Regions from separate parts of the Streptomyces sp. NPDC085937 genome, predicted to be linked through region 1. Evidence: riboswitches for the same ligand, from Rfam matches in the RefSeq annotation. Region 1 holds a riboswitch; the other holds the start of a gene.
What was found. A riboswitch is a leader RNA that binds a small molecule or an ion and turns the genes downstream of it on or off. The one in region 1 is predicted to bind S-adenosylmethionine.

Region 1 (4,405 bases):
GTCCGCCACCTCGTACGACACCGGCCCCCGGTTGGAGGCGACCAGCACCTGAGCTGCACCGAAGCTTGAAGCCATACGCCTCAACCTAGCCCGGCCCCCCGGGCCTCAAACGTGCCGGTGCGTCACACCGGCCGGCGGCGGCCGGGTCAGGCCACCCGGCGCGCCTGGTACTCCTCGATCTCCGTCATCGGCGGCCGTTCCTCCGTGTCCACCGAGTACGTGCGGGGCTCGAAGGCGTCCCCGGCCCGCTCGAACTGGGTCAGCGACGGCCGCAGCAGATGCGCGCGGGCCAGCCGCAGCTGAGCGGTGCGGTAGATCGCGGCGGCCATCCGGCCGAGCGCCTGCCCGTCCTGGTGCCGGTGCTTGCGCACGCCCACGTCGACCTGGGCCAGTGCGTCCAGGCCGACCAGGTGCAGGGCGTCGACGAGCATGCCCAGCTCCACGCCGTACCCGACGGGGAACGGGAGCTGTTCCAGAAGGCCGCGGCGGGCCGCGTACTCGCCGCCCAGCGGCTGCACGAACCCGGCGAGCTGCGGCCAGTGCATGTTGAGCAGCGGGCGGGCCATCAGCTCCGTGACCCGGCCGCCCTGCCCGGCGCCCGCGCCGGTGGTGCTCCCGTCGGCCGTCGTCATCGGCCGGTCGTACATGGCCTTGACCAGCTGGACGCCGGGGTCGGTGAGAAGCGGGCCGACGATGCCGGTGACGAAGTCGGAGGAGAAGTCCCTCAGGTCGGCGTCGACGAAGCACACGATGTCGCCGCGGGTGACCAGCAGCGACCGCCACAGCACCTCGCCCTTGCCGGGCACGGCCGGTATGCGGGGCAGGATCGCGTCCCGGTGCACCACCCGCGCGCCGGCCGCCGCGGCCTCCTCGGCGGTGCGGTCGGTGGAGCCGGAGTCGATCACCACCACCTCGTCGACCAGCGGCACCTGGAGCACCAGGTCGTGCCGGATGACGGAGACGATCTCGCCGACCGTGGCCTCCTCGTCGAGCGCGGGCAGCACCACGCTCACCGTCTGCCCCGAGGCCCGTTTCGCCGCCAGGATCCGGTGCAGGGGACGGTCGGCCACCGACCAGGAGCGCTCGATCAGCCAGCGCTCGACTTCTTCCAGCACGGTCCGGGCTCCTCACTGGCCGGTGATCCATCTCGGGGTTCGGACGGCTCCCGCCGCCGTCCGGGCCTTCGGTTACAGTCTTGAACAACGCCGAAGGGCCCCGCATCCCGGGGTGCACGGCGCACAACTGAACACCGCTCATCCAGAGGGGCAGAGGGACACGGCCCGATGAAGCCCCGGCAACCCTCCAGTCGGTTCCTGTCACGCGGACGTGGCGAGGCTCCCGGCTAGGGAAGGTGCCAAATCCGTCTCACGGCGAAGTGCGTCGTGAGGAAGATGAGGAGAAAGGGCCTCGCCTCCATGGCTGTGCAGACTTTTGCAAGCACCACCGACTCCGCGAACACCGTCGACCTCGGCCCCGCCGCCGCGCTGTCCTGTCGCGAGTGCGGCCACCGCGTGCCCCTCGGTCCGGTCTTCGCCTGCGAGGAGTGTTTCGGCCCGCTGGAGATCGCCTACGACTTCTCGGGTTACGACACCGAAGAGCTCCGCAAGCGCATCGAGGCGGGTCCCGCGAACATCTGGCGCTACGCGCCGCTGCTGCCCGTCCCCGCGGACGTGGCGACCAAGCCCAACCTGAACCCGGGCTGGACCAAGCTGGTCCGGGCCGACAACCTGGCCCGCGAGCTGGGCGTCACCGGCGGTCTCCACGTCAAGGACGACTCCGGCAACCCCACGCACTCCTTCAAGGACCGCGTCGTCGCCCAGGCCCTGGAGGCCGCGCGCGCCTTCGGCTTCACCACGCTCTCCTGCTCCTCCACCGGCAACCTGGCCGGCGCGGTCGGCGCCGCCGCCGCCCGGGCGGGCTTCCGCTCCTGCGTGTTCATCCCGCACGACCTGGAGCAGGGCAAGATCGTCATGGCCGCCGTCTACGGCGGCGAGCTCGTCGGCATCGAGGGCAACTACGACGACGTGAACCGTTTCTGCTCCGAGCTGATCGGCGACCCGGCCGGCGAGGGCTGGGGCTTCGTCAACGTCAACCTGCGGCCGTACTACGCCGAGGGCTCCAAGACCCTCGCGTACGAGGTCTGTGAGCAGCTCGGGTGGCGGCTCCCGGACCAGATCGTGGTGCCGATCGCCTCCGGCTCGCAGCTCACGAAGATCGACAAGGGGCTGCAGGAGCTGATCAGGCTCGGGCTCGTCGAGGACCGGCCGTACAAGATCTTCGGTGCCCAGGCCGAGGGCTGCTCGCCGGTGTCCACGGCGTACAAGGCGGGGCACGACGTGGTCCGGCCGCAGAAGCCGGACACCATCGCCAAGTCGCTGGCCATCGGCAACCCGGCGGACGGCCCGTACGTGCTCGACATCGCCCGGCGCACCGGCGGCGCGGTGGAGGACGTCACCGACGAGCAGGTCGTCGACGCGATCAAGCTGCTGGCGCGCACCGAGGGGATCTTCGCGGAGACCGCGGGCGGGGTCACGGTCGGCGTGACGAAGAAGCTGATCGAGAGCGGGGCGCTGGATCCGTCCCTCACCACGGTGGTGCTGAACACCGGGGACGGGCTCAAGACGCTGGACGCGGTGGCCGGGACCGGGCTGACGGCGACGATTCGGCCCAGCCTGGAGTCGTTCCGTGAGGCCGGGCTCGTCTGAGAGCCGTTTCGTCATCGTCCGCGGGCCGGTGGGGGCCGGTCGCGCCCGCGCGGCGGCAGCCGCACGTCGAACACAGCCCCGCGCCCCTGGGGTTGTCACCTGACCGGAGGTTCAAAGTGAGCGTTACCGTCCGTATCCCTACCATTCTGCGTACCTACACCGGTGGCAAGGCCGAGGTCGCCGCCGAGGGCGGGACCCTCGGCGAGGTCATCCAGGACCTCGAGAAGAACCACACCGGCATCGCCGCCCGGGTCCTGGACGACCAGGGCAAGCTGCGCCGGTTCGTCAACGTCTACGTGAACGACGACGACGTGCGGTTCGAGCAGGGCCTCGAAACGGCCACCCCGGACGGGGCCGGCGTCTCGATCATCCCGGCGGTCGCCGGAGGTTGATCATTACCTTCGGTAATGACGGTTACCGAGCGTTTGTGGCATTGCCCCTTCCGTGAGAGATGCGGAGGGGGCAATTCCATGGGATTGAGCGCGGTAGAGTTGGGGAACGCGCTCCCGATCCATTGATCGAGAACCCTGAATTCCTGCCGCTGACCCGACTGGATGTAGCCAAAGTGCGGGCTCCTTTCGCGGCTTTTGTCTCCTTCGCCCGGCCCGACTTGCCCTGAATTCTGGCGAATTCTTGTCACATTCCGGACCGGTGGCGTCCAGATTTCTCGTCCGATTGACCTGTTGCAGACGGCAGTTGGACAGATACATTCAGCCGCGGTCGACGCGTTCCGGCGCACGCCCCCAACCGTTGGGGGGTGAGGTCTGACCCGGGTCCGCGAAGTGTGGATCTGTGCAAGGGCCAGTAATAGGGGAGTTAGGCATGGCTCAGGGCACCGTCAAGTGGTTCAACGCGGAGAAGGGGTACGGCTTCATCGCGGTCGACGGTGGTGCGGATGTTTTCGTCCACTACAGCGCCATCCAGATGGACGGCTACCGCACCCTTGAAGAGGGCCAGCGGGTCGAGTTCGAGATCTCGCAGGGTCAGAAGGGCCCGCAGGCCGACATGGTTCGCGTCACCGCCTGAACGCGCTACCAGCCGCACGCACATCTTCTGCCGGCGAAGGGCCCGCACCTCTCGGGGTGCGGGCCCTTCGTCATGCCCTAGGCGCACGCGCCGCGCGCGCCGTGTTCGCCCGAGGCTGAGCGCGGACGTGAGCCCTTGGCGCCACTGGCTCGTAGGCCTCTGGGGAGCCTCTCGAACTTGCCGCCGCTCCGCGAGCGCGCCTTGCACTCTCGGGGGTCGAGTGCTAATCATTGGCGTTAGCACTCTGAAGGTGAGAGTGACAACGAAGGACCGGGTCGGTGAGGCCCGCCAGGTCACGTGGGGCAAGGAACCACACGGCCGGCGAGCCGTCCGTCGCGGGCGCGGGCGCGGTCCGAAGGAATCACCCCCAGTCCTGGAGGGACCACTTCACATGGCCAAGATCATCGCGTTCGACGAGGAGGCGCGGCGCGGCCTCGAGCGCGGCATGAACCAGCTCGCGGACGCCGTGAAGGTGACGCTCGGCCCCAAGGGCCGCAACGTCGTCCTCGAGAAGAAGTGGGGCGCCCCCACGATCACCAACGATGGTGTCTCCATCGCCAAGGAGATCGAGCTCGAGGACCCGTACGAGAAGATCGGCGCCGAGCTGGTCAAGGAAGTCGCCAAGAAGACGGACGACGTCGCCGGTGACGGTACGACCACCGCGACCGTTCTCG
Region 2 (4,405 bases), on a different contig from region 1:
CCCTGTTCCTGCCGGTACGGCTGCCCGCGTGGGTGGTGCTGCCGTTCTGGGCGGCCCTGCAGTGGGCGGCGGCGGGACGCACGGCGGAAGGCGGGCCGGGGGTGGCCCACCTGGCGCACCTGGTGGGCTTCGGCCTGGGGTTCGGCTGCGCGTGGGTGTGGCGCGGCGGGGCGACTACAGTGAGGTCCGCCCCTGCTCCGGCTCCCGAGGGAGAGAACCAGCCGTGATCACCGCGATCGTCCTCATCAAGACCAGCGTGGACCGGATCCCCGAGATCGCGGAACAGATCGCCGCGCTGGACAGCGTCAGCGAGGTCTTCTCCGTAACCGGCACGTACGACCTGATCGCCATGGTGCGGGTCCGTGAGCACGAGGACCTGGCGGAGGTCATCCCCGGCCGGATCAGCAAGATCCAGGGGGTCGAGGGCACGGACACGCATGTGGCGTTCCGCACCTACTCCCAGCACGACCTGGAAGCGGCGTTCGCCATCGGCCTGGACAGCTGACCTCACTGTCGGGGCTCCGCCCCGGGTGTTCCAGCCCCTCCGGCGTTCGAGGAGCGGGGTCCGGGGCGGAGCCCCGGGGTCGGGCCGGGATGGGGCGGCGGGGGCGAATCACCTCACGCGCGCCCCGCGGTGTCCGGCACGCACCGCCCGTCCACCGTCCGGTAGGTCCACCGCGCGCCGTCACGCACCAGCTCCCGCACCGCCCCCACGAACCGCTCCACATGCTCGTCCGGCGTCCCGGCCCCGAAGCTGACCCGGATCGCGTTCAGCGAGCCCGCGTCCGGCGCCCCGCACTCCCCCCGGCCCCCCGCCTCACTGCCCACCAGGCGCCGCACCAGCGGGTGCGCGCAGAACAGCCCGTCCCGCACACCGATGCCGTACTCCGCGGACAGCGCCGCCGCGAAGTGGGAGCTGTTCCAGCCGTCGACCACGAAGGACAGCACACCGACCCGCGGCGCGTCGTCGCCGAACAGCGACAGGAACCGCACCTCGGGCACGTCCGCCAGCCCCTCCCGCACCGCGCCGACCAGCGCGTCCTCCCGCGCGGCCAGCGCGTCGAAGCCGGCCTCGGTGAGCGCCTGGCAGGCGGAGGCGATGGCATGGGCGCCGATGACGTTGGGCGAGCCGGCCTCGTGGCGGGCGGCGCCGTCGTGCCACTCCACGTCCACCCCGCCGTCCGCGCGCCGGGCGACCGTGCGGCTGGCGCCGCCGCCCGCGAGGTAGGGCTCGGCCTCGCGCAGCCAGTCGGCGCGCCCCGCCAGCACCCCGGAGCCGAAGGGGGCGTACAGCTTGTGCCCGGAGAAGGCGACCCAGTCGACGTCCAGGTCGCGCACGCTCACCGCCCGGTGCGGGGCGAGCTGGGCGGCGTCCAGCACGATCCGGGCGCCGTGCGCGTGCGCGGCGGCGGCCAGTTCACGGACCGGCCACAGCTCACCGGTGACGTTGGAGGCGCCGGTCACGCAGACCAGGGCCGGGCCGTGGGGGTCGCGGCCGGCGAGGGCCCGCTCCAGGGACGCGACGGCCCGCGCGGGGCTGCCCGGCGCGTCCAGGTAGGTCACCCGGGCGCCCCGCCAGGGCAGCAGGGAGGCGTGGTGCTCGGTCTCGAAGACGAAGACCTCGCAGCCCTCGGGCAGGGCGGCGGCGAGCAGGTTGAGGGAGTCGGTGGTGGACCGGGTGAACACCACCTGGTCGTCGATGCGGCAGTCGAGGAACTCGGCGACCGTCCGGCGGGCGTTCTCGAACAGGTCGGTGGACAGCTGCGACAGGTACCCGGCGCCCCGGTGGACGCTGCCGTAGTACGGGGCGTACGCGGCCACGTCGTCCCAGACGCGCTGGAGGGCGGGGGCGCTGGCGGCCTGGTCGAGCGCGGCGTAGGTGACCTCGCCGCCGGTGACGAGCGGGACGGTGACGTCCCGGCCGAGGACGGGCAGCGGGGCACGGACGGTCGGGGCGGCGGCAACGGCGGAGACGGACATGGCGGAACTCCCGTGAGGCAGGACGGATCCCCGCGCGGGCGGACGGCGCGCCGGCGCGGGAAGGAAGGTGAAGGGGGTGTGCGGAGGCGGGGCTCGACGCCCTAGCGCATTCGCTTGCTCACGGAAGGCTCCTCGACGACCAGGACCCCTGGTGTGCGAGGGGTCCGCGCTTGCCGTGAGCCCTGCTGCTCACGGCCTGGTCCTCACCCGGGGCACCCCGCCACGGACGGAGGGTTGCCGGACAGCCGGCCGGGGCCTTGTGGCTGTCACTCATGACCTGACAGGGAAATTACGTGAGGTGACCGGCGTCCCGCAACCCGGGTCCGGATCGCGGGACAACCGCGCGGCCCTCAGGCGTTGCTGACGGCCACCCAGCGCTCCAGGACGCGCTTGGCGGAGCCGGAGTCGATCGACTCGGCCGCCTTGTCCATCCCGGCGCGGATCTGCTCGGTGAGCGTGCCGCCGCCCGGCTCCCACGCCACCAGCGCCGCTGCGGAGTTCAGCAGCACCGCGTCCCGCACCGGGCCCCGCTCGCCGTCCAGCAGGCGGCGGGCGACCTCGGCGTTGTAGGAGGCGTCGGCGCCGCGCAGCGCCTCCACCGGCACCAGCTCGATGCCGACGTCACGCGGGTCGAAGCTCTCCTCGGTGACCGCGCCGTCGCGGACCACCCAGACCCGGGAGGTGCCGGTGGTGGTCAGCTCGTCCAGGCCGTCGTCGCCGCGGAACACCAGCGAGGAGTGGCCGCGCCCGGCGAACACCCCGGCCATGATGGGCGCCATCCGCGGGTCGGCGACACCGACCGCCTGGGCCTTGACCTGGGCCGGATTGGCCAGCGGGCCGAGGAAGTTGAACACCGTGCGGATGCCGAGCTGGCCGCGGGCGGCGGCCACGTGGCGCAGCGCCGGGTGGAACTTCACCGCGAAGCAGAAGGTGATGCCGGCCTCCTCGGCGACCTCGGCGACCCGGCGCGGGGTGAGTTCGAGGTTGACGCCCAGCTTCTCCAGGACGTCGGAGGCGCCGGAGGCGGAGGACGCCGCGCGGTTGCCGTGCTTGACGACCTTCGCGCCGGCGCCGGCCACGACGATGGAGGACATGGTGGAGATGTTCACCGTCTTCGCGCCGTCACCGCCGGTGCCGACGATGTCGACGGTGGCGCCCGGCACGTCGATGACGTTGGCGTGGGCGTACAGCGCCCGGACGCAGCCGGTGATCTCCTCGACGGTCTCGCCCTTGGCGCGCAGGGACACCGCGAAGCCGGCGATCTGCGCGTCGGTCGCCTCCCCGCGCATGATCAGGTCCATCGCCCAGGCGGTGTCGTCGGCGGACAGGTTCCGTCCGTCCAGGAGGCCGTTCAGCAGGGCGGGCCAGGAGCGGCCCGCCGCGTTGTCGCCTCCAGCGGGGGTCACAGCGCTCATGGTCGCTCCTGACGGTCGTAGCGGGTGGCCGGGACCGGCGCGGTCCCGGCCCCACCCTATCCAGCCCCGGGCACCGCGAAGGGCCCCCGTCCGCAGAACGGACGGGGGCCCTTCACTGTCGTGTGGCGACGGGTGGAGTGCTTGAGGATCAGTGGTGGCCGTGGCCGCTCGTGATCTCCTTGTACTCCTCGACGGTCGGCTTCGGAATCTGGGACTCCTCGCCGTAGAAGCCCTTGCTGAGCTTGGCGCGCAGCTTCTCGCCGGCCTTCACCTTGCGCCGGACGCCGTTCTCGTCGACCTCCGGGCCGAGCTCGAGCGGCTGGGGCTGCTCGTGCGCGGTGAGGGTGTACAGCTGCTCCTGGCTGAGCGGCTCGTGCACCTCGATGAACTCACCGTGCGGCAGGCGCTTGATGATGCCCGACTCGCGGCCGTGCAGCACCTTCTCCTTGTCCCGGCGCTGCAGGCCGAGGCAGATGCGCTTGGTGATGATGAACGCCACGACCGGGGCGACGAAGAACGCGATCCGGACAAACCAGGTGATGGCGTTGATCGACAGGTGGAAGTGCGTGGCCCAGATGTCGTTGCCGCCGCCGATGAGGAGCACGAAGTACAGCGTCATCCAGGCGACACCGAACGCGGTGCGCGTCGGGGCGTTGCGCGGGCGGTCCAGGATGTGGTGCTCGCGCTTGTCGCCGGTGACCCAGGACTCGATGAACGGCCACACCGCGATGGCCGCCAGGACCAGCGGGAAGATCATCAGCGGGATGAACACGCCCAGGACGAGCGTGTGACCCCAGAAGTTGATCTCCCAGCCCGGCATGACACGGATCAGGCCCTCGGAGAAGCCCATGTACCAGTCAGGCTGGGCGCCGGTGGAGACCATGTCCGGCCGGTAGGGGCCGATGGCCCAGATCGGGTTGACCGTGGCGATCGCGGCGACGGCCGCGAGCACACCGAAGACCAGGAAGAAGAAGCCTCCGGCCTTGGCCATGTACACCGGCAGCAGCGGC

Region 2: it holds a riboswitch for S-adenosylmethionine, as region 1 does, so the genes downstream of both, ACIF8S_RS24640 (aminotransferase class V-fold PLP-dependent enzyme) here and thrC (threonine synthase) in region 1, are expected to answer to the same signal.

Annotation. Positions count from the first base shown of each region.
Region 1 is NZ_JBITSH010000005.1:127,999-132,403, forward strand. It holds gene ACIF8S_RS13280 (trehalose-6-phosphate synthase) at 1-75, opposite strand, end outside; gene ACIF8S_RS13285 (glucosyl-3-phosphoglycerate synthase) at 147-1,115, opposite strand; SAM riboswitch class I at 1,251-1,398, shown strand; gene thrC (threonine synthase) at 1,416-2,705, shown strand; gene ACIF8S_RS13295 (MoaD/ThiS family protein) at 2,822-3,097, shown strand; gene ACIF8S_RS13300 (cold-shock protein) at 3,528-3,731, shown strand; gene groL (chaperonin GroEL) at 4,123-4,405, shown strand, end outside.
Region 2 is NZ_JBITSH010000012.1:147,597-152,001, forward strand. It holds gene ACIF8S_RS24630 (rhomboid family intramembrane serine protease) at 1-227, shown strand, start outside; gene ACIF8S_RS24635 (Lrp/AsnC family transcriptional regulator) at 224-505, shown strand; gene ACIF8S_RS24640 (aminotransferase class V-fold PLP-dependent enzyme) at 619-1,980, opposite strand; SAM riboswitch class IV at 2,142-2,258, opposite strand; gene trpD (anthranilate phosphoribosyltransferase) at 2,331-3,395, opposite strand; gene ACIF8S_RS24650 (cytochrome bc complex cytochrome b subunit) at 3,544-4,405, opposite strand, start outside.